DNA from 3 places in the Shewanella sp. BF02_Schw genome. Region 1 is predicted to be linked to each of the others. Evidence: predicted binding sites of a transcription regulator. Region 1 holds the regulator's gene; each other region holds the start of a gene.
The links. Region 1 encodes sigma-54, which starts transcription at its own class of promoters, with help from an activator protein. Its sites were predicted from a motif close to GTTGGCACGNNNNTNGNNT; they were not measured.
Positions count from the first base shown of each region.

Region 1 (7,683 bases):
TTTTGTTCACCCTGGTGAAGCCAGTCATGGTGATTTGGGCGCATTAGCCAAAAATGACATTGTACTCGCCATTTCCAACTCTGGTGAATCAAGCGAAATACTGACATTAATGCCTGTTATCCAACGTATGGGTGTACCAGTGATTGCGGTGACCGGTAAACCAGACTCTAATATGGCGCGTTTATCCAAAATCCATTTATGCATTCAAGTGCAAGAAGAAGCATGTCCATTAGGATTAGCACCCACTTCCAGCACCACTGCAACACTTGCTATGGGCGATGCATTAGCCATTGCTTTATTACAAGCAAAAGGTTTTACTCGTGATGACTTTGCCTTATCACACCCAGGTGGCTCTCTTGGAAGAAAATTACTTCTAAAAGTCGACGATGTCATGCATAAAGACGATGATTTACCGATCGTCAATGATGATATTTGTATTACTGAGGCACTTTATGAAATATCTAAAAAGGGCCTTGGCATGACGGCAGTAGTCGACCATGCCAATAAACTTGTGGGCATTTTTACCGATGGTGATTTACGCCGGGTTATCGATGCAGACGTGAATCTTCGAATCACTCCTATTGCCCAGGTTATGACCGAAAATTGTGTGACCTGCCCTGCGGGGATTTTAGCCGCACAAGCACTGCAAATCATGGATGAAAAGAGCATCAACGGACTGATTGTCGTTAATGAAAAACATCAACCGATCGGAGCATTAAACATGCTCGATATGGTTAAAGCTGGAGTCATTTAATCATGTCAGAATCAACCTCGTTTCACCAAGGATTTTACGGCCCTGTCAGCAATGATATTTGGCAACGAGCTCAAAAAATCAAACTGTTAATCTGTGATGTCGATGGAGTATTTTCAGATGGACGTATTTACCTCAGTAATGCAGGTGAAGAACTCAAAGCGTTCCACACTCGTGACGGTTATGGTGTGCGTTCTTTGCTTACCAGTGGTATCCATGTTGCCGTGATAACAGGACGTAAATCCAAGATTGTTGAAAACCGCATGACGGCATTAGGTGTAACACATATTTATCAAGGTATTGATAATAAATTTGAGCCTTTTGAGCAATTATTGTCGCTCTATAATGTGACTGCTGATGAAGTGGCTTACATTGGCGATGACATGGTAGACCTACCTGTAATGAAAGCCGTAGGACTAGCCGTTTGTGTCGGTGATGGTCATCCGTTTGTCAAACAACAGTGCCATATGACAACCACCCTCAATGGTGGCCACGGCGCACTGCGTGAACTCACCGATTTATTACTATTAAGCCAAGATAAATTTGCCAGTGCTCATGGTATGAGTATATGAGTAGAGTCACGCTAGGTATTATTGCTTTTTTTGGGCTTGCTTTTATATTGTACTGGCAAGCACAAGTAAAACGCAGTGAAATGGACGCGGTACAAATACGCGGTATTGAGCGCCCAGATTTTGTTGCAGATAACCTACGCACTACAGAATTCAACCAACTAGGTTTCGTCGAAAGTCGAGTCAGCGCCGAACACATGGAGCATTACGCCTCAAGTGACATCACTCACTTTACCAAACCTATTTACCTCATTTACCCTGAAAACGGTAAAGCACAATGGCAATTAAGTGCAGACCGTGGGCAATTGAATAAAAATACCAGCAAAGTCACATTAGAAAATAATGTTATTATTGATGCCATTGATATAGAAGAACCCCTGCAGTCACTGAGTACCCAAGCTATTACGGTGGATTTAACCACTATGATAGGATCCTCACAAGAGATGGTGTACATCAAAGGTAAAGGGTTTATTATTCAAGGTTTAGGCCTACATGCTGACTTGAATTCGCAAAAATTATCGCTACTAAGCCAGGTAGAAGGAACATATGAGCCACATTAATCGTCTCCACACTCGCGCCAATGTTATGTTATTAAGTAGCATACTTTGTATATTGAGTTTGCCTGCCATAGCGAAACAAGGGGATCTGAAACAAGAATTGAAAATCGCTTCAGTCAGTCAGTCTGCCGACATTAAGAATAATCAAATTGTTTTTAATGGTCCGGTAACGATTGTCCAAGGCACGATTAATATCAATGCAGATCAGTTACGGGCGTTTACCCCTGAAAACACCACCAGTAAGAGATTAATTGCTACTGGCACCCCGGCTACATTTTCACAAGAATTAGATGACGGTAAAATTGGTACCGCAAGTGCTAACGAAATTAGCTATGACCTTGCCACCACTACACTCACATTGACTGGCAACGCCAAATTGGATCAATCAGGTAGCCAGGTTACCGGTAATAAAATCAAGTACAACATCAGTGCTCAAGAGCTGATTGCCGAAAGTACTGGTACAGGGCAAGATCGGGTAATCACCATCATTCAACCAGAGAATTTCCAAGACGAGTCGGCGCCAAAGCAAAAACTCCCTGAAATTCCTGTTAACAAGCAGATCAAACCATGACCCAAATTACCTTAACCGCTGAAAATCTAGCTAAAAGCTATAAAGCTCGTCAAGTTGTTAAAGATGTGAGTTTAACGGTTAAAACAGGCCAAATTGTCGGTCTTTTAGGCCCCAATGGTGCAGGTAAAACCACCACCTTTTATATGGTTGTCGGCTTAGTAAAAAGCGATAAAGGCCGAATATTGATTGACGATGACGACCTTACTGCCGATCCAATGCATTTGCGCGCCCGCAAAGGTATAGGTTACTTACCACAAGAAGCCAGTATTTTCCGCAAGCTTACCGTTTACGACAACATAATGGCCGTACTGCAAACTCGCAAAGAGCTCAGCACAGACCAACGTATTGAACAGCTTGAGCATCTACTCGAAGAGTTCCACATTACTCACATACGCGACAGCCAAGGCATGTCGTTATCGGGTGGTGAACGTCGTCGTGTTGAAATTGCGCGCGCTTTAGCTGCTAATCCAAAATTTATTTTGCTTGATGAGCCCTTTGCTGGTGTTGATCCTATTTCGGTCATCGACATTAAAAAAATCATCCAACAACTTAAAAATCGCGGTTTAGGGGTATTAATTACCGACCATAACGTACGTGAAACGCTAGACGTTTGTGAGCGAGCCTATATCGTCAGCCAGGGTAATTTAATTGCCGAAGGCACACCTGATGAGATATTAAGTAATCAACAAGTTCGAGCTGTGTACTTAGGTGAACAATTCAAGCTATAGTTACTTTACTGGCCTTTTAGTCTAGCTAACTCATTTCATTGAACGATACCTAAACAACGTTAAATGTCATTGATGTTTATGGCAATCCATTACAGTTCGAGATTGTCATTTTTATGGAAAATCATCTAGGGATAAGCGGTAAATGAAAGCGTCACTCCAACTTAAAATGGGTCAACACTTAACCATGACCCCACAATTGCAGCAAGCCATTCGCTTACTGCAATTATCGTCATTGGAGCTACAGCAGGAAATCCAACAAGCATTAGATTCAAATCCATTGCTTGAAATAGAAGATGAGTTTTCTGAAGCAAAAAACTCCTTAAAAGAAAACCGCGACCAAGCGGATACCGACTTTAGTGACAACAGTATTGTTAATGTCGAAAAAGACACTTCCACCGTCGACATAGCAGAATCCATGACCAAAGAAACCATGGATGATTTAGCCATGGATACCACATGGGATGAAGTATACACAGCCTCACCTATGTCAGGTTCGGGCAGTGCAAGCATGCGCGATGACGACATGCCCTTTCAAGGTGAAACTACTGAAGGTTTGTACGAACACTTAGAATGGCAAAAAAATCTCACTCCATTTTCAGACACAGATCTCGCCATTGCCACCGCCATTATTGATGCCATTGATGAACGCGGTTATTTAACCCAAAGTACCGAAGATATTCTCGAAGCCATGGGTGATGAAAATGTGGAACTCGATGAGGTTGAAGCGGTATTAAAACGCGTTCAACACTTTGACCCTGTGGGTGTTGCAGCACGTGATTTAAGCGAATGCCTATTTATTCAATTAGCGCAATACTCTAACGACACACCCCATATCGATAATGCACGATTGTTAATCAAAGGCTATTTAGAGTTAATTGCTGGCCGTGATTTCAGATTATTGATGCGTAAAACAAAACTAAAAGAAAATGAGTTACGTGACGCAATCACTTTAATCCAGACACTCAATCCTCGTCCGGGCTTATTAATTACCCCCATGGATGATGAATACGTGATTCCCGATGTCACAGTATTAAAGAAAAATGGCCGTTGGGTAGTAGAGTTAAACCCAGACAACATGCCTAAAATTGGTGTTAATCAGCAATATGCAGCCATGGCTAGAGGCAGTAAAAACCCGTCGGATAGTCAATTTATTCGAGGCCATCTGCAAGAGGCTAAATGGTTTATTAAAAGTATTGAAAGCCGTAATGATACTTTACTTAAAGTGGCAAATTGCATTGTGCAATTTCAGCAAGGCTTTTTTGAATATGGCGAAGAAGCCATGAAGCCTATGGTGCTCAATGATATCGCTGAAGCTGTAGAAATGCATGAATCGACCATTTCACGAGTCACCACACAAAAATATATGCACACCCCTCGGGGCTTATTTGAACTAAAATACTTCTTCTCTAGCCATGTCAGTACTGACGATGGCGGGGAATGCTCATCAACGGCCATTCGTGCTTTTATCAAAAAGCTGGTTGCCGCAGAAAACCAGAAAAAACCACTGAGTGACAGTAAAATGGCTCAGCTTCTGGCAGAACAGGGCATAAACGTTGCTCGTCGTACGATAGCAAAATACCGTGAAGCAATGATGATCCCGCCCTCAAACCAACGTAAGAGTTTATAACCTACTAGGCAATGGAGGATTTTTTATGCAAATAAGTCTGACTGGGCGTCATGTCGAAATAACAGAATCTTTACGTGAATACATCCACAGTAAATTTTCAAAGCTTGAACGACACTTCGATCAGATCCATAATGTACACGTTGTGCTCAATGTAGAAAAATTACAACAAAAAGCAGAAGCCAAAATCAACATTAATGGCGCAGAAATTTTTGCAATGTCAGAAAGTACTGATATGTATGCTGCAATAGACGCCCTGATCGATAAACTCGACCGTCAGGTAATTAAACACAAAGAGAAGAATACAAAACACTAACGATGGAACTTTGTACCATTCTGCAGCCGGAATGCACTACCTGTGCCACACCGGGCAGTAAGAAAAAAGTACTGGAACTCATCAGCAATTTAGTCGCTGCCCAGTACCCAACCCTGTCTTCGCAAGAGGTTTTTGAAAGCCTGTTAGCGAGAGAGAAAATGGGTAGCACAGGTATAGGAAATGGCATTGCGATACCTCATGGTAGATTAACGACCATCGATCACCCTATCGCGATATTTATTAAATGTGAAGAAGCCATTGCCTTTGATGCAATCGATAAGCAACCCGTGGATCTTTTATTTGCTTTGTTAGTCCCTGCAGACCAGTGCCAACAACATTTAGGCACGTTATCGAGCATGGCCCAAAAGTTAAGCGATAAGCAAATATTGAAACAGCTTCGTAAAACTCACGACGCAACAGAACTTTATCAGGTTATTACTGCATGAAACTAGTTATAGTATCGGGACGTTCAGGCTCAGGGAAATCCGTTGCCCTGAGAGTATTAGAAGACCTAGGATATTATTGTGTTGATAATTTGCCTTTACCACTCATTGGCACATTATTAGCCCAGCTTAAAGGCAGTAATGATTTGGTTGCGATTAGCGTTGATGTTCGTAACATTGCAGAACAAGGTAAAGTGCTTCAAGACCAATTGGCACTACTTCAAAATGACACTGAAATTATCAGTTTCTTTTTAAATTCCAATGACAAAGTATTGCTTAAACGTTACAGCGAAACACGTCGATTACACCCGTTATCTAAAAATCATATTTCACTGCAAGAAGCGATAAAACTAGAAGGCCGTTTACTTGAGCCTATCGCAAAAATTGTTGATCACTATATCGACACTTCTGCGCTAAACATCTACGAATTAAGCGACCAAGTTAGGCAAATATTATTAGGCAGTGTTGATAAAGAGTTAGTGATTAACTTTGAATCTTTTGGCTTTAAACACGGCATGCCGACAGAAGCAGATTTTATGTTTGATGTACGCTTTTTACCCAACCCACATTGGGAAATAGAACTGCGTCCATTTACGGGTTTAGACGAGCCCGTACAAGAATTTTTAGGTCGTCAGCCATTAGTTAATAAATTTATTTGGCAAATTGAAAACCTATTTGAAACTTGGATGCCGCATTTAGAACGTAACAATCGCAGTTACCTTACCATCGCGATTGGTTGTACTGGTGGTCAGCACCGTTCGGTATATATTGCAGATCAATTAGCAAAACGATTTCGACAAGGCAGTAAACACACGGTTAATGCTCGCCACAGAGAATTAAATATCAGTGATACTAATAACTAAGTGAGCATAGGATCGCGTCAATGATCAAACTTGAACGCCAAGTGACCATTTCAAATAAATTGGGGTTACACGCCCGTGCCGCCACAAAACTCGCGATGTTAGCGGCGGATTTTGATGCTAACATCACCTTAACTCAAGGCGAAAAAAACGCCAGCGCAGCTAGCGTACTTGGGCTATTAATGCTTGAAAGTGGTATCGGTAAAATGATTAGGGTGACAGCTCAAGGCCCAGATGCTGAAGTAGCATTAAACGCAGTGTGTGATCTCATTAATGCTAAATTTGATGAATCTTGTTAATTTTTTAATCGCATTAAATTTATAAATAGCCTGTAATGTGTGAATAGCTGCAAGTTACTCATGCTTTAAGCCACCGTCATCCTTATTTTATGCGGCCTCTAAATGACTAGGCCATACTAACCAAACTGTCACGACATTGATGATCACCAGTAGACATCAGTCCCTCAAAAATATTAGCCCTTAGGTTTATCTCTCGCAGTTGATACCAATCTCATTAGTATCAGTTCATTCTGCGGGAGTTAGCGTTTAACATGATAAAGACATTACCGCTTCTAGCAACGGATCCAGTGCAACTCTGTTTCCGTGACGTGGTACGTCTATAGTATGTAAAGCAGCATTGGCTGCTGCAGAATTTCACCGCAGAAGTCATTTAAGTATTTTATTTCTGCATTTCATTGTCTTACGTAAAGACAGCTATTTCTGCATTTATACGCCTTGAACTGTACAACCTGAGAAACCCAGAATAATGACATACTGAATAATATAAGTATGACGAATAGGAAGTAGATATATGGGTAAAGAGTACCTAGACAATGAGATAACAGAACAACGTCTCAATCAACTCGTTCAAGCACTAGACAGTGGTCTGTTTGTCCATGCCCGTAACATGCTACATACCATGTCACCTAACGATGTCGCCCTTATTCTCGAATCATCACCGCCCAAAAATCGTCAGGTGTTATGGCAACTCATTGACCAACAATATGCTGGGGAAATTCTTGACGAATTAGGTGAAGAACTTAAAGATTCACTTATTAGCAGCATGACACCAGAGAAGCTTGCCCAGGCCACAATAGGCATGGATACAGATGACATGGCCTATATTCTTCGCAGTTTACCCGATAATGTTTACAAGAAAGTGCTCAAATCAATGCGAAGCCAAGACCGGGATAGAGTAGAGCAAGCATTGCGTTACCCAGATGATACTGCCGGCAGTATCATGAATACTGATACCGTCACCCTAA
Region 1 covers NZ_JABKAW020000007.1:6,433-14,115, reverse strand. Annotated here, with positions in the region: gene HNW13_RS19945 (KpsF/GutQ family sugar-phosphate isomerase) at 1-754, shown strand, start outside; gene kdsC (3-deoxy-manno-octulosonate-8-phosphatase KdsC) at 757-1,323, shown strand; gene lptC (LPS export ABC transporter periplasmic protein LptC) at 1,320-1,880, shown strand; gene lptA (lipopolysaccharide transport periplasmic protein LptA) at 1,867-2,448, shown strand; gene lptB (LPS export ABC transporter ATP-binding protein) at 2,445-3,176, shown strand; gene HNW13_RS19920 (RNA polymerase factor sigma-54) at 3,319-4,803, shown strand; gene hpf (ribosome hibernation promoting factor) at 4,829-5,116, shown strand; gene ptsN (PTS IIA-like nitrogen regulatory protein PtsN) at 5,119-5,562, shown strand; gene rapZ (RNase adapter RapZ) at 5,559-6,422, shown strand; gene HNW13_RS19900 (HPr family phosphocarrier protein) at 6,443-6,718, shown strand; gene mgtE (magnesium transporter) at 7,230-7,683, shown strand, end outside.

Region 2 (7,683 bases), on a different contig from region 1:
TTACAATATTCAGCATCTTTATCGTGGCCTTTTTTGCCACAATTACTGCATTTACGTAAATCACGGGTTCTGACCATTTCATGTGAAATTTCAGCGGTTAAAATACCGGTGGGGATCGCAATAATCGAATAACCAATCAGCATAGTAAGTGCCGCAATCCCTTGGCCCAATGGCGTTTGCGGCGTAATATCTCCGTAGCCAACGGTGGTAATGGTCACCACGGTCCAATACATGGACTTAGGAATGGAAGTAAAGCCATTGTTAGGGCCTTCAACCACATACATAACCACACTTAACACCATAATAATCAGGCTTACCGAGAAGAAAAACATAAACACTTTTCGACCGGACTGCACCATGGCTTTGAGCAATATTTGGCCATCGCTTAGGTATCGAAGTAACTTTAATACTCTAAACACCCGGAATAAACGCAGTACTCTTAACGCTAACGCGACATTGGCACCAGGGAAAATCAACCCTAAATAACTGGGTAAAATTGACACTAAATCCACTACACCAAAAAAACTGCGTGCATAGTGTAACCGATTAAGCGAGCAATAGAGCCTTAATATGTACTCAACGGTAAACAATACCGTAAAGGTCCATTCGGCGATACTAATATAGTCACCGTAAAGGGAATTAACATATTCTGTGGTATCGATAAAAATCAATATCACACTCAGTACAATACAGACCATAAGGGCAATATCGAAACGTTTTCCTGCTGGGGTTTCGGTACCAAAAATCACACTTCTAAGCTGTTTTTTTAGTGGACTGTCGGATTTTTCTTCGATATTCATCTTATTATTCACTGTCTCGGGTAATAAATTGCAAATAAACTCGGTTAACTAATATCAATTAACCCTTGTTGTCGTTAAAATCTAACATTGACTGTCGAGTTTTAACATTCGAAATAGGGTCATTTTACAATAAAAATTAAAAAGGTCATTGGTTTACGGAGATTTCATGCGCGCGTTGTACATAATATTTATAGCCTTAATTTTCAGCCCGTCATTGGCGGTTGCCTCTTCAAGCCAAACTACAGCAAAAGTAGATTTAGTTGTCGTCAATAAATCTGAATCACGCTTATCTGTCATGCGTGACGGAAGAGTGATTAAAAGTTACCTTATTGCCATGGGCGATGTGCCAAGTGGTCATAAGCTTAAAGAAGGTGATCAACGTACTCCGCAAGGTCGTTATGTATTAGATTATAAAAAATCTGATAGTGCATTTTATAAATCGATTCATATCTCTTATCCCAATGAAGAAGATAAATTACGAGCTGATGCATTAGGCATTAGAGCCGGTGGCATGATTATGATCCACGGTGAAAACCCTCGTTCAACTTTACCGCCAGAAGAAGCACAAAAGTACAACTGGACCAATGGATGTATTGCCGTCACCAACAAAGAAATGGATGAATTGTGGCAAATGATTGATGCTGGTACACCGATTGAAATATGGCCATAAGCTTATTCAAGCTCAACCATACCATTTTTTGCTTTGTTTCTTGGGTTATTAAATGAATTACCAACATCTACAACATACTTGGGCAGACTTTAGCCAGCGCATAAGCGCGTTTATTCATCGGTTAGGTTTAGACAACTTAGCATTGAATTGTGATCATGCTGCTCTGCGGGTGAACGATAATCAAACAGCGCAGTTACTCGTCGATGAATTTAGTCAACACGGCAAAATCATCTCTAATAACATCATCAACGGTCGGCCGATTTTAATCATTAAATTAGCCGAACCATTAGTTATCGGTGCGATGAAAATTCAATGTGTTGAACTGCCCTTTCCATCTGACAAATCTTATCCGGTTGAAGGTTGGGAGCATATCGAATTAGTGTTCCCATCACAGGCACAAACCTGTGATGAACTCGTCGCAGAGCTTATCGAAAAAGTGCCACTACTGGCTGATGTTATTGCGGGTAATACTATTGCAGGTAATACTATTGTAGGTAATATTATTGCAGGTAGTGACGAAAACAGTGATATTAAGGTTAAACAAAGTTCGCCAAAAGGTGATAAAGAGCGCCTTGCTAACCCAACTATCGCATTTAAGGCCAATGGCATTTGCGTTAAAGTACACCCGCACGATATTCAAAAAATTGTTGAGAGTGAACAAGCCTGCTAAGCATAGTACTAATAACGCTTTATCTGGAAACTGCAGCACTAATATAAAACAAGCCAAACTCAGTTATGCCAATGCCATAACTGAGCTTGGCTTGTTTAGATCAATGATAGAAAGGTTGTAAATCATTAAGCTTTTCAAAAACCATTTAGAGGTCAGTTTTTATGCTTAATTAAAAATCTTAGCGCTAAGTAATGCAACACAGGCAAAGCTGTGTATGCCAGTAACAATGAATCAAACAAAAAAATCCACTTTACGATAACCCACTTATCTTTTCCTGTGCACAAGCTATGGCTAAAAAATGCTACACACTCACCTTCTGGGGTCATTAATATTACGATGGCAATGCCAAAAATAATGAAGAAGAGTAATAGTCGCTTACACATTTCATAAATTAGCGCTTTGCTAAGCTTTACCTTTATCACAAATCAATTTACTCAATTAATCTTGTCATAAACAAGCTATTAGGATCTAGTTTATAGTCCGCAAATGGGCCGCTGTAATCAAATTGATGTCGTTCATACAAACGCCTTGCTGGCGCAAAAAAATCCATCGATCCAGTTTCCAAACTCAACCGCTGATAACCACAAGACTTAGCTACGCCCAATATGTGCGATAACAATGCCGATGCTACTCCTTGGTTTCTCGCCATTGCAGCCGTTCGCATAGACTTAATTTCGCCGTGGGTTGGCGTTAACTGTTTTATCGCTACGCACCCAAGTACTATGTCACCTTGTTTGGCACACCAAAAAGTAATTGATGGATGTTTTAAGGCTTCAATATCTAATGCATGAACACTACCCGGTGGCGATGTTGCATACATGTCAGCCAAATGTGCTTGCAGTAACTCAACCACGCCAGAGCCCTGTAAATCATCAATCATAATATCCATGTGCCAAGGCTTCCTTTTGAACTATGATCGTTTATGAAATGCATTTTTATCAAGTAGTTTAATCACCAAATCGATACGTTTATGAGCTAAATAATCATCTCGATGGCTAAAGCCAATCGCGACAAATAACAGTAGCAACCACACAAAATTTTGTTCTACTAATAGGTCTACTTTTGCAATATATAAAATAGCGCCAATAGTCGTCAAACACATCAGCCATTGGATTAACCACGTATATGGTTTGGGTCTCAGTTTATCTAAATCTGAACGTAAAGCGGTAATGCTATCCGTTTCATAAGATTGGATAATATTATCTGCTTGAGATTCATTCATTTTTACACTCCATTGTAAAAGCCACTCAGTTAATGAGCGAAACGAGGTTAATTAAACCGTTGCGACAATACCCTAAAAGTGAGTCGTGTCACCTAGATTTTATTGAAAACGATTTTACTGAAAACTATTTTGCTGAAAACGTCGATTTTATTGAGAACATGACTCATTTATTAACCACATAACTCCAGTATCATGGTTTGAGTCAGTAATGCACTACCCTCTCGTAGAGTCTGTGTTTCACCAGCAGCAACAAAACCAATTGATTTATAGAGATTAACAACGGCCTCGTTAGCAATAGTAACCTCTAAGCAAACGACTTTTCGATTAGATTTTTTGGCCCAATCAATAATGCTATTCAGTAATAACTTACTAAGTCCATATCCGCGCGCGCGTGGTGACATCCACATTTGATACACATGTGCAGCATCAGTATCCATAGGACTAGAACTATGGATCTGTCCCCATGCTAAGCCTACGGCGACGCCATCAAGTTCAGCGATCAGTGGCAATGCATGCTTTGCTCGATTGCTTGCTTGCATTAAGACGAGAAATCCACTCTTCGTCGGTAAATTCAGCTTCTCGTTCATAAGTCGAGCCAAACGAATCTGGCGAGTCTTGTAATGCTAATAAACGTAACCTTCTATAGATTTCCCAATCACTCATCAGCAACACTCTGATTTGAACATTAGCCATATTTACAATTTTACACCCCACGTTTTAGTCTTTCTCGACGCCAGACAACTGACGAAACGACCCACTTAACACTCCTCAGTTTCAGCATTAAATTCTAGACTAAAATCGTATTTTACAACAGATTAAACCTTAATGATTCGTTTGTTGAAATTATCAATTTATTAAGCAATTATTGACAATAGCGGCATTTGCAGACCTATAATAAATAACCTGAGATTATTTTTGATATCTCCAGCATTGAGGCCTTACCAGTAAACTCAAACCTAACTTTGCCTATCGCTGAAAAGTATATTTCTAGTTCGGAATCGAGATCGAATGTCCCCGATGTTTCAATTGAGTAAGCGACAATATTTTTGTAAGGCAAAGATGTAAAATCTTTTTTACTTCCTGTAATGCCTTGAACATTAACAGCGATAATTCTTTTACTGGTAAAAATGACACCATCACGCATGGATTTATATGAATCAATGACTCGTTCATCATCGATAAGTAAATCGCGGGCTTTGTCTGCAAAATCAGAATTCTGCTTCAGTTTGAAAAAACCTTTATTATTAAAATCTATCATCTAACATCCTTTTTATATCTGACATCCAAAGGGATTGAATTAATACAAATTTTACGACATAAACAGCTCAGTAAATTTCGTGGTTATCGTATTCTAGTGAATAGCCTTAGCTTAATGTAATAACAATAACATTACAAAATGCAGCTGAAGCAAGCATTTATCCCAGTTTGTATTAGCTGATAAATAGCGATAAAGCCTGTGATTGGCATTTCATCAATAATGTCATTTTAGAACACAATAAGAAGTCAATATGACAATTTAGTGTCATATTGACAATACACAACATGTCTTTATGACATCAATAAAATTCACTAAAAATACATTACCTCCATATAATCAATAAGATAAACAGTTGGCATGCACTCTGCAATAACGAAGTTAACTTTTGAAATATCTCTATCAACTTTAACTTCTAATTTATTACAGGTGTACATATGACAATTCACATTAAAAATAACATCGATTGGGTTGGACAACGTGACTGGGAAATATTGGACTTCCATGGTACTGAATATAAAACCACCAAAGGCACCAGTTATAATAGTTACCTTATTCGTGAACAGAAAAATGTCTTAATCGATACTGTTGACCATCGTTTCAGCCTGCAATTTATCCAAAACCTTGAGATGGAAATTGATCTCGATAAGATTGATTACATCGTCATTAACCATGCGGAAGAAGATCACTCAGGTGCCTTAGCGGCTTTAATGGCTAAAATTCCTAATACCCCGATTTACTGTACCGAAAATGCTATCGACTCTATTACTGGCTTACATCACCATACAGAGTGGAATTTTAATATCGTTAAAACCGGCGATACCTTAGACATTGGTAACGGTAAGCAGCTGGTGTTCATTGAAACTCCGATGTTGCATTGGCCTGACAGCATGATGACCTATTTAACGGAAGATGCTGTGTTGTTTAGCAATGATGCGTTCGGTCAACATTACTGCGATGAGCATTTGTTTAATGACGAAGTAGACCAAATTGAATTGATGGATCAATGTTTACGCTATTATTCCAATATTTTAACCCCGTTTAGCTCGCTGGTTACCGCCAAAATTAACGAGGTGCTAAGCTTTAACCTGCCCGTTGACATGATTGCTACCGCCCATGGCGTAGTGTGGCGCGACAACCCAGCACAGATTATTCATCAATATCTGCAATGGGCAGATAACTATCAGGAAGACAGAATCACCATTTTTTATGATTCGATGTCTAATAACACCCGCATGATGGCCGATGCCATTGCTCAAGGCATCCACGACGTTGACCCTGTTGTGTCGGTTAAAGTGTTTAACGTGGCCCGTCATGATAAAAATGACATATTAGCCAACGTGTTCCGCTCCAAAGGTATTTTGGTAGGCTCATCAACCATGAACAATATCATGATGCCGAAAGTCGCGGGAATGCTAGAAGAGATCACAGGCCTGCGCTTTAAAGATAAAAAAGCCGGTGCATTTGGAAGTTATGGCTGGAACGGCGGCGCCGTTGACCGTATTCACACCCGTCTTACAGATGCCGGATTTGAAACCATTGTCGGCTTAAAAGCAAAATGGCGACCAGATGGTAAAGCGATGCGCGAATGCCGTGAGCACGGTCGCCAGATAGCTAAAAGCTGGGCATGGCATGATTTAAGTAATGTAAAATCCATTTCACCGGCATCGCTAGCTAAGAGCGCTCAAGCCACTGTAACCACTAAGCCAACTCAAGCAACCAAACCGACATGTACAACAGCGACGGCAATGAGTGATTCACAAAATATGCTCTGCACTGTGTGTAATTGGGTATATGAGCCAGTATTGGGTGAGCCTAATCAAGATGTAACACCAGGTACACCGTGGAGCGAAGTGCCAGACTTTTTCCTTTGCCCAGATTGCGGCCTTGGCAAAGATGTTTTTGTCCCTATCGCTGAGAGGAAAGCATCATGAGCGCACCCATCATTATCATCGGTAGCGGCTTTGGCTCATATCAACTAATCAAAACCATTAGACGCACAGATAAGCATTTACCGATAACCGTGTTCACCCTTGATGAAGGCCACGATTATAATAAACCGGACTTGAGCCATGTATTTAGTAACAAGCAAAACAGTGCGGACTTAATCCGCCTTACTGCACAAGAGTTTGCCTCCGAGAATAATATTACTCTGCATGCTTTTACCAAGGTTGATTGCATTGATAGTGAACAGCAAGCGGTGTTTATTGAAGGTGTTGCTTACCCTTATACAAAACTGGTGCTAGCAACAGGAGCAAAAACCTTTGTGCCATCAATGCTTGGTAACGCAACAGACAGTGTGGTCACCTTAAACAGTCTTAGTGAGTTTAATAATGCGCAGCTGCAACTACAAAATGCACAACGTGTTTTGGTTATTGGCGCGGGTATTATCGGCACTGAAATAGCCATGGATCTTAATCGCAGCGGTAAAAACGTCGTGGTGGTTGATCCAAGTCACGGCGTGATGGCAACCATGCTGCCAGATTTAGTCGCCAGTATTTTACAAAAGAAGATGGTCGATAACGGTGTTGTATTTGAGTTTGGCCGTACCATTAGTTCGCTAAACAAAACTGAATCAGGTATTTGTGCCACACTCAGTTGTGGTAATACCCATATTGTCGATTGTGTTATTTCAGCTGCGGGATTAAAGGCTAATGTTGGCTTAGCACGAAAGTCAGGATTAAAAGTCAATAATGGCTTAGAGGTTAATCTGCAACTGCAAACCTCAGCGAACAATGTTTATGCCTTAGGAGATTGCGCCGAAATCAATGGTAAGGTGATGTCCTACTTGCAGCCCATTATGTTAAGCGCCAATGCGTTAGCGAAAACCTTATTAGGCCAACCGACAGATTTGAAACTACCGGCTATGTTAGTCAAAGTTAAAACACCGCAAATGCCCATTCAATTAGGCGGGAATACCGTAATTGACGTTGCATCGTGGCAGGTTGATATTGATGCTCTGGGTTGCTCAGTAAAAGCGTACAATGAGCAAAAACAGATAATCGGTTTTGTGGTAACAGAAGGCCACATGAACAATACCTTCCCGCTACTCAGAGCCTTACCAGC
Region 2 covers NZ_JABKAW020000008.1:187,018-194,700, forward strand. Annotated here, with positions in the region: gene HNW13_RS21745 (ion transporter) at 1-800, opposite strand, end outside; gene HNW13_RS21750 (L,D-transpeptidase family protein) at 967-1,470, shown strand; gene HNW13_RS21755 (VOC family protein) at 1,523-2,140, shown strand; gene HNW13_RS21760 (GNAT family N-acetyltransferase) at 2,571-3,029, opposite strand; gene HNW13_RS21765 (hypothetical protein) at 3,051-3,362, opposite strand; gene HNW13_RS21770 (GNAT family N-acetyltransferase) at 3,533-3,901, opposite strand; gene HNW13_RS21775 (hypothetical protein) at 3,855-4,055, opposite strand; gene HNW13_RS21780 (PH domain-containing protein) at 4,252-4,620, opposite strand; gene norV (anaerobic nitric oxide reductase flavorubredoxin) at 5,055-6,551, shown strand; gene norW (NADH:flavorubredoxin reductase NorW) at 6,548-7,683, shown strand, end outside.
Region 2: the regulator sigma-54 is predicted to act here: its motif matches at 4,972-4,990, upstream of norV (anaerobic nitric oxide reductase flavorubredoxin).

Region 3 (7,683 bases), on a different contig from region 1:
GAAAAGCCCATGTGTTGTGGATCATAGTAGCTGCCAAATGAAAAACTGTGTTTGCTGTCTAACCAACCAAAGTTGGCTATTCCGCGCTCGCTTGCATGACGTAAGGTAATCATAATGTTGTTCCTATCGTTTAATGAATAAGTGATCAGTACGGAAAATTAAGACAGTTTGCTTACAATGGCTTTATCTAGCGCGACTTTGCCTGAACCTGATAGTGCAAGTGACACACTGGCAGCCAATAGTGCTAACGCAAATTCATAACCGTTGTTTGCCATAAATAAACCGTTGCTAATATGTACGCTAGCAATGGCGATAATCATGGTGAATGCTAATACAACCGCTGCTGGACGAGTCAATAAACCCAATAAGATGAACAGTCCGCCAACCAATTCAGCGCTACCGGCTAAGAAAGCCATTAACACGCCGGGCTCAATCCCAATCGATGCCATCCACTGTCCTGTACCTTCAAGGCCATAACCGCCAAACCAACCAAACAGTTTTTGCCCGCCATGAGCCATAAAAATAATCCCAACAGGTAAGCGTAATGCCAAAGTGCTAAAACCTGCAGTAGAGTTCGTGATGCGTTTAACGAGTGCTTTCATGGTATATATCCTCAATAAATTTAAACATTAATTGTTTCTAGTGAGCCTGTCTCACTGGTTGATAAGAAGTATATTGAGACTTGATTGAATAAAAAATCGGAATAAACTGACGTAAAGGTTCAAATTATTTGAATATGGAGAGTTGATGCAAAATCCGATTACTATTGACGCATTACGTGCCCTAGATGCGATTGAACGTAAGGGCAGCTTTGCTGCTGCAGCGGCATCGTTATATCGAGTACCGTCAGCGCTGACTTACACCATCAAAAAACTTGAAGATGATATGGGCACGGCGTTATTTGACCGCACAAAGCAAAAAGCACAACTGACGCCAGCAGGTAAAATTGTGTTAGAGCAAGGGCGGCAGATTTTGTTAGCCACCAATCGGTTGGTTGATTCTGTGCAGCAATTAGAGTCTGGTTGGGAAACTGAAATTCGGCTATCACGCGACACGGTCATCCCCCAGGGGACGTTGTTTCAATTAATTGAACAATTTAATCAGCTAGAACACTCGGTCGACATTAGTGTCGATGTTGAAGCCGTCGGTGGTGGTTGGGATGCATTGCACAGCCGACGCGCCGATATTGTGATTGGTGCGTCTGGTGAGTTACCAAGAGGTGTATTTCAAACCCATAAAATAGGCGAAATTGAATTTGTATTTGCCGTAGCGCCATATCATCCATTGGCGTTTGTTGATGGCGTATTAGAAGCCGACAAACTAACTGACTATGCTTCGGTGGTGGTCGCCGATACATCACAACTTTTACCTACTCGCAGTAGTGGCCTTTTTAAAAGCAAACAAGTGATTAAAGTTAACACCATGGAAACCAAGATAGCAGCACAGTTACAAGGACTAGGTATTGGTTTTGTACCCAGACACATGGTGCAATGCTACTTTGATAGTGGTGAGTTGATTGAAAAAATGTGTTCAATTCCAAGACCGAATCAAAGTTTGTACATTGCTTGGCATAAAGACCATCAAGGCCGTGCATTTGACTGGTTTGTGGAGCATTTACCTAAAGCCGATTGGGGTTTATAACATCTGAATGTGAGCACAATGATAGCGACCAATGTGAGATCGCAGATACGAGCTCACATTGGTGCTTATCGATCCCATCGTGATGTTGAATATCAGCGTTGATGTCGTTGCTTAACTATTTTTTTAACTATTCTTTTAACTACTCGCTTGAATACTCACTTGAGCATTCTTGCTAGCGTTAGTTTTCTTGTCTAGTGAGCCACTGAAACGTGTTAATGCTAGGGCAATAACCACAATCACCGCACCAACCCAAGGTGTATGCATTAGGCCAGCGTTAGCCACAATCAGCCCGCCACCCCAAGACCCAAGTGCAATACCGATATTAAAAGCGGCAATATTTAATCCTGAAGCCACATCAACGGCGTCGGGTGTGTACTTCTGTGCAAGGGAAACTACGTAAACTTGTAGCCCAGGTACATTACCAAATGCAAATGCGCCCCAGACCAAAATGGTGATCACAGCGGCAATAGGGTTAACCGCAGTAAAGTTAAATATCACTAATATGGTCGCAAGACCGCTGAAAATAATACTTAACGCTTTAATTGGGCCCATTTTATCGGCCATTTTTCCGCCCCAAATATTACCAATAGCGACCGATACCCCGTACACCAACATGATTAAGCCAATAGATTGAGATTCAAAACCAGACACTTGCTCTAAAATGGGAGCTAAAAAAGTAAAGGCCGTGAATGTGCCGCCATAACCTAATGCGGTAATGGCATAGACCAGTAATAACCGTGGTTGAGTGAGTACTTTTAATTGCGATGATAATTTTGCCGCGGGTGGCTGAGGTAAATTATTAGGAACCAACAAGCTACTGCCTATCAAGGCTACAAACCCAAGAATTGCGACAGTTAAAAAAGTGGCTTGCCAGCCAAAGGTTTGGCCAATGTAGGTGCCCAAAGGGACGCCTGTCACTAAGGCTACAGTTAACCCCGTAAACATAATGGCAATCGCACTGGCGGCTTTTTCTTTGGGTACTAACCCAGTGGCAATGGTTGAGCCAATAGAGAAAAATACTCCGTGGGCTAACCCAGTGATAATGCGTGCAGCGATTAAGGTTTCGTAACCGGGCGCTTGCCAAGCCAATAGATTACCCGCAACAAATAAACTCATTACCGCCAGCAATACGTGTTTGCGATTCCATTTACCGGTTAATGCGGTGAGTACAGGTGCGCCAATGGCGACACCTAATGCGTAAAGACTGACCAATAAGCCAGCCGATGGTAATGATACGTTCAGATCTTGTGCCATTGTGGGGATTAATCCCACAATGACAAATTCGGTGGTTCCAATAGCAAAGGCGCTAAGCGTCAATGCGAGTAAAGCTAACGGCATAATGTGTTCCTCTTAGGTTGTCGCTAGGATTTACCGTCGCGATAAATGTGTCAGTCAGTTGATGGGCGTCATTATTGATTAGATTTACGTTGTTAAAAACAGTATGTTTAGCAAATGACTTTTGCTATAAATGCAATAAAAAATGATGTTAGAGCGACTCTTTAGATCGACACAGCACAAGATGAGGTATGCATGCTTACGCGTTCAGATGATTTAGATATATTGCTGATGGTGGTCGATAGTGGCGGGTTTTCTGCGGCGGCCGACGCACTCAATATTCAGGTTGCACGAGTGTCACGTGCGGTAAGTAAAATAGAGCAACAGCTCGGGGTCACCATTCTCAATCGTACCACTCGGCGTGTTGAGTTAACCGATGAAGGCCGCCAATTTGTCGAATCTGTTCGGGGTGGATTACAACAATTACAACGCGCAGAAGATGAACTCGTACGTCGTGGTGAACTACCACAAGGACGTTTGCGTGTGGACGCGGCAAGTCCGTTTGTGTTTCATCAATTAGTGCCTTTGATGAAAGATTTTCGAGCCGCTTATCCAGACATTGAATTAGCATTGACCTCGAACGAGGGCTATGTCGATTTACTTGAAAAGCGTACCGATGTGGCCATTAGAATCGGTAAGCTGGCAGACTCAACCTTGCATGCTCGACCATTAGGTAAAAGTGCCTTACATATTGTTGCCTCCGCTGAGTATTTAGCGCGTAGAGGTGTGCCACAAAAAGTGTCTGATTTGGCTTGCCACGAGTTACTTGGGTTTACCGAACCTAAAATATTGAATCACTGGCCGCTAAAAGGTTACGATGTTATTACCCCTACCATCAGCACCAGCAATGGAGAAACCTTGCGTCAACTAGCACTGGCAGGTAATGGCATTGCGTGTCTTTCAGGTTTTATGATTAATGATGATCTCGCGGCGGGTCGGTTAGTGCCCATACTTCAGTCGGAGAAGTTTACTCACATAGAACGTGAACAAGTGAATGCGGTGTATTACAAATCGTCTATTGTGGCGCGACGTATTTCTGCATTTATTGAGTTTATTCAACCAAGATTAACCTTATAACTAAGGGCTCAATTTAATCGTGTGTAGATATTTGCAGTTTGAGCAAAACAGATTTGCTTGGTTGACGGTTTATTTCTGTTGTTAGTTGGCGCACAGTGTTGGTTCAGATACCGTTTTTAGGAAGACAATATGACCACTATTCCATTGTTAGGCACAGGTACCTTCAGACTTAAAGATCAACTGGCATTTGATTCAGTGTTAATGGCGCTAAAGCAGGGTTCTCGCCACATTGATACCGCTCAGATTTACGCCAATGAGAAACAAGTTGGTGATGCAATTAAAGCATCGGGTATCGCAAGAGCTGATATTTTTCTCACCACTAAGGTGTGGACGGATCGTTTTGCCCACGACAAACTTATTCAAAGCGTGCATGACAGCTTGGCTTTATTGCAAACCGATTATGTGGATTTGTTACTGATACATTGGCCGTTACGCGATGATTCAGTACCTATGCGAGAGTATTTACTGGCATTAAAAGAGGTGCAAGATGCTGGTTTAGCGAAACACATTGGCGTGTCTAATTTCACTATGGCCCAGGTTACACAAGCGATTGAGATTTTAGGTACCGACGCAATATTCACTAATCAGGTTGAAGTACATCCATATTTGCAAAATAACCGACTGGTCGAATTTTGTCAGCAGCACAATATTATGGTGACTGGTTATATGCCATTTGCCTATGGTGCGGTATTAACCGACGACACTATTGTCGCGATTGCGAAGAAACACCAAATGACACCCGCCCAAGCGGTATTAGTGTGGATGCGCCAAAAAGGTTATGTCACTATTCCATCGTCAACTAAGCTGGTAAATGTTCAAGCTAATATTGCCTCATTAGCGTTATCGCTTCCGTCTGAAGACATGGCGGCGATCGATAAGTTAGACCGAAATCATCGTGTGGCGGCGCCTGACTTTAGCCCCGATTGGGATCAATAATTTATCAGCGAATGTGCCAATAGCTTAAGTGCCCACGCAGTTTGCACTCACCATTAGATTATTTATATATCAAGTATCCACGCCGACATGAGTGTTCATATTGGCGTTTTTTATTTTCAGGGTTATTGGCCACTTGACATAGGTGTAAGACATAGGTTTACAGTCGTTGCATATACTCAATAGATTTATTTATGTAGATCTTATTATTTAATACAGTCGTTACCCCAAGGAGTGATTATGCAAGTCAGTGAACTCGCAACGTTATTGGGTGTTACCACAGACACAATTCGTTTTTACACCCGAATCGGCCTGCTCGCACCAACAAAATCGCCTAGCAATGGTTATAAATACTATCGTGACAAAGAAGTGTCGCGGATGCGATTTATTATGAGTGCCAGAAACTTAGGTTTTTCGGTGGATGAAATTAAAGTGATTTTTTCCAAAACTGATCACGGTGAAAGCGCTTGTACCATGGTGAAGCAGCTTATTAGCCAAAAGTTGGCCGAAACTGAAATACTGTTTAATGAAACGTTAAAGCTACGTAATAAGCTGACTCAAGCCGTAAGTGAGTGGGAAAATCTGCCAGCATTGGCGCCTACAGGTGCCATGATTTGTCACTTGATTGAGGGATTTGATCCAAACCATGAAACCCCTTGTCAGGTTAGTGATAAGGAGTCTTTGTGATGAATACCCAAACAACAACACAATTATTGATAGAGGGTGCAGGTTGTGCCAGCTGTGTTGGCAAAATTGAGAAAGCCCTTAAAACAGTCGCGCAAGTAGAGCAGGCTGAAATGAACTTTGCTGATCGCAGTGTGATGGTCACCGGAGAGGTTGAAGTCGCTAGTTTGCTTGAGGCCGTTGAAAAAGCCGGTTATCACGCTATTTTGATTAACGATCAAGGTGGTGCAGATGCTATTGATGAGAAAGAACAGGCAGATGCAATATATTATAAAAGCCTAATAAAACACACTATTGTCGCATTGGCAGTGGGTATCCCACTGATGATTTATGGTTTGTTTATTGGTGACATGACCGTTACTAACCCAATACAACAGCTGGTTTGGGGAGCAATTGGTATACTGACCTTAGGGATAATGTTCTTCTCCGGCAAGCATTTTTATACTGGCGCATGGAAATCATTTACTCATCATAGTGCCAATATGGACACCTTAATTGCGCTCGGAACAGGCACTGCGTGGGTTTACTCTATGGTGGTGGTATTTGCACCAGATTTATTGCCAGAAATGGCGCGCCATGTCTATTTTGAAGCAACCGCGATGATCATTGGTTTAATCAATCTTGGACTCGCGTTAGAGGTCAAGGCGCGCGGTAAAACCTCGGCAGCGATTAAGCGCTTAATTGGTTTACAAGCTAAAACGGCTAGAGTGATCCGCAATGGTAAAGCGGTCGATATCGATATTGCCTTGGTGCAATTAAACGATAAAGTCAGTGTTCGACCAGGTGAAAAAATTCCCGTAGATGGTGTGGTCGTTGAGGGGAGTAGTTTTATTGATGAATCGATGTTGACGGGTGAACCTATTCCGGTTGAAAAAAGTGTTAATGATGATGTGGTCGCAGGTACATTAAACAAACTGGGATCACTTACTTTTACCGCCACACGAGTCGGTAAAGATACCGCTTTGGCGCACATTATTACTATGGTTAAACGGGCGCAGAACTCCAAACCGCCAATTGGTCGAATGGCAGATGTTATTTCGAGCTATTTTGTTCCTGCAATGATGATTATTGCCATTATCAGCGCCATGGTATGGCTTAATTTTGGGCCTGAACCCTCTGTGGGATACGCCATAGTGTCGGCGATGACAATTTTAATCATCGCTTGTCCGTGTGCGTTAGGGTTAGCAACACCCATGTCGGTGATGGTGGGTGTAGGTAAAGCCGCTGAATCTGGCGTGCTTATTCGTAATGGTGAAGCTCTGCAAACGGCATCGACTATTACCACCATGATTTTAGATAAAACCGGCACGATTACCGAAGGCGCGCCAAAAATCACCGATATCATCGTGGTCAATGGTCGCGAACAAGAACAAGTATTGCAACTGGCGGCAAGTATTGAGCAACATTCCGAGCATCCACTTGCACAGGCCGTTGTTCAAGCCGCAGCGGATAAGGGATTAACCTTATTCAATGTTGAAAATTTTACTGCTATTGCAGGATTTGGTGTCCAAGCTCAGTATCAATCGACTCAGTTATTATTTGGTAATGAAAAATTAATGCGCGAAAAAGGCATAGTCTTAAGCGATTATCAACAGCAAGCACAAGCGTTGGCAGCAGACGCCAAAACGCCAATGTATTTTGCTATCGACGGTGAACTCGCAGCAGTGATTGCCGTGGCTGACCCGATTAAAGCAGACTCTGTTGCCGCCATCGCAAGGCTTAAAAGCAGTGGCATTAAGGTCATTATGCTTACCGGAGATAACCACGCGACAGCCGCAGCTGTGGCTGCCAAAGTGGGTGTCGATGACTTTTTTGCCGACGTATTACCGCAAGATAAAGCCAATAAAGTGGCCGAATTACAAGCATTAGGTGAGGTGGTTGGCATGACTGGTGATGGCATTAATGATGCACCTGCGTTGGCGCTAGCCAATGTCGGCTTTGCTATTGGCACCGGAACCGACGTCGCGATTGAAAGTGCCGACATAACGCTAATGCGAGGATCGCTACACGGTT
Region 3 covers NZ_JABKAW020000004.1:28,895-36,577, forward strand. Annotated here, with positions in the region: gene HNW13_RS15365 (pirin family protein) at 1-113, opposite strand, end outside; gene HNW13_RS15370 (DoxX family protein) at 159-602, opposite strand; gene HNW13_RS15375 (LysR family transcriptional regulator) at 748-1,641, shown strand; gene HNW13_RS15380 (MFS transporter) at 1,777-2,979, opposite strand; gene HNW13_RS15385 (LysR family transcriptional regulator) at 3,172-4,053, shown strand; gene dkgB (2,5-didehydrogluconate reductase DkgB) at 4,183-4,989, shown strand; gene HNW13_RS15395 (MerR family transcriptional regulator) at 5,227-5,673, shown strand; gene HNW13_RS15400 (heavy metal translocating P-type ATPase) at 5,673-7,683, shown strand, end outside.
Region 3: the regulator sigma-54 is predicted to act here: its motif matches at 4,151-4,169, upstream of dkgB (2,5-didehydrogluconate reductase DkgB).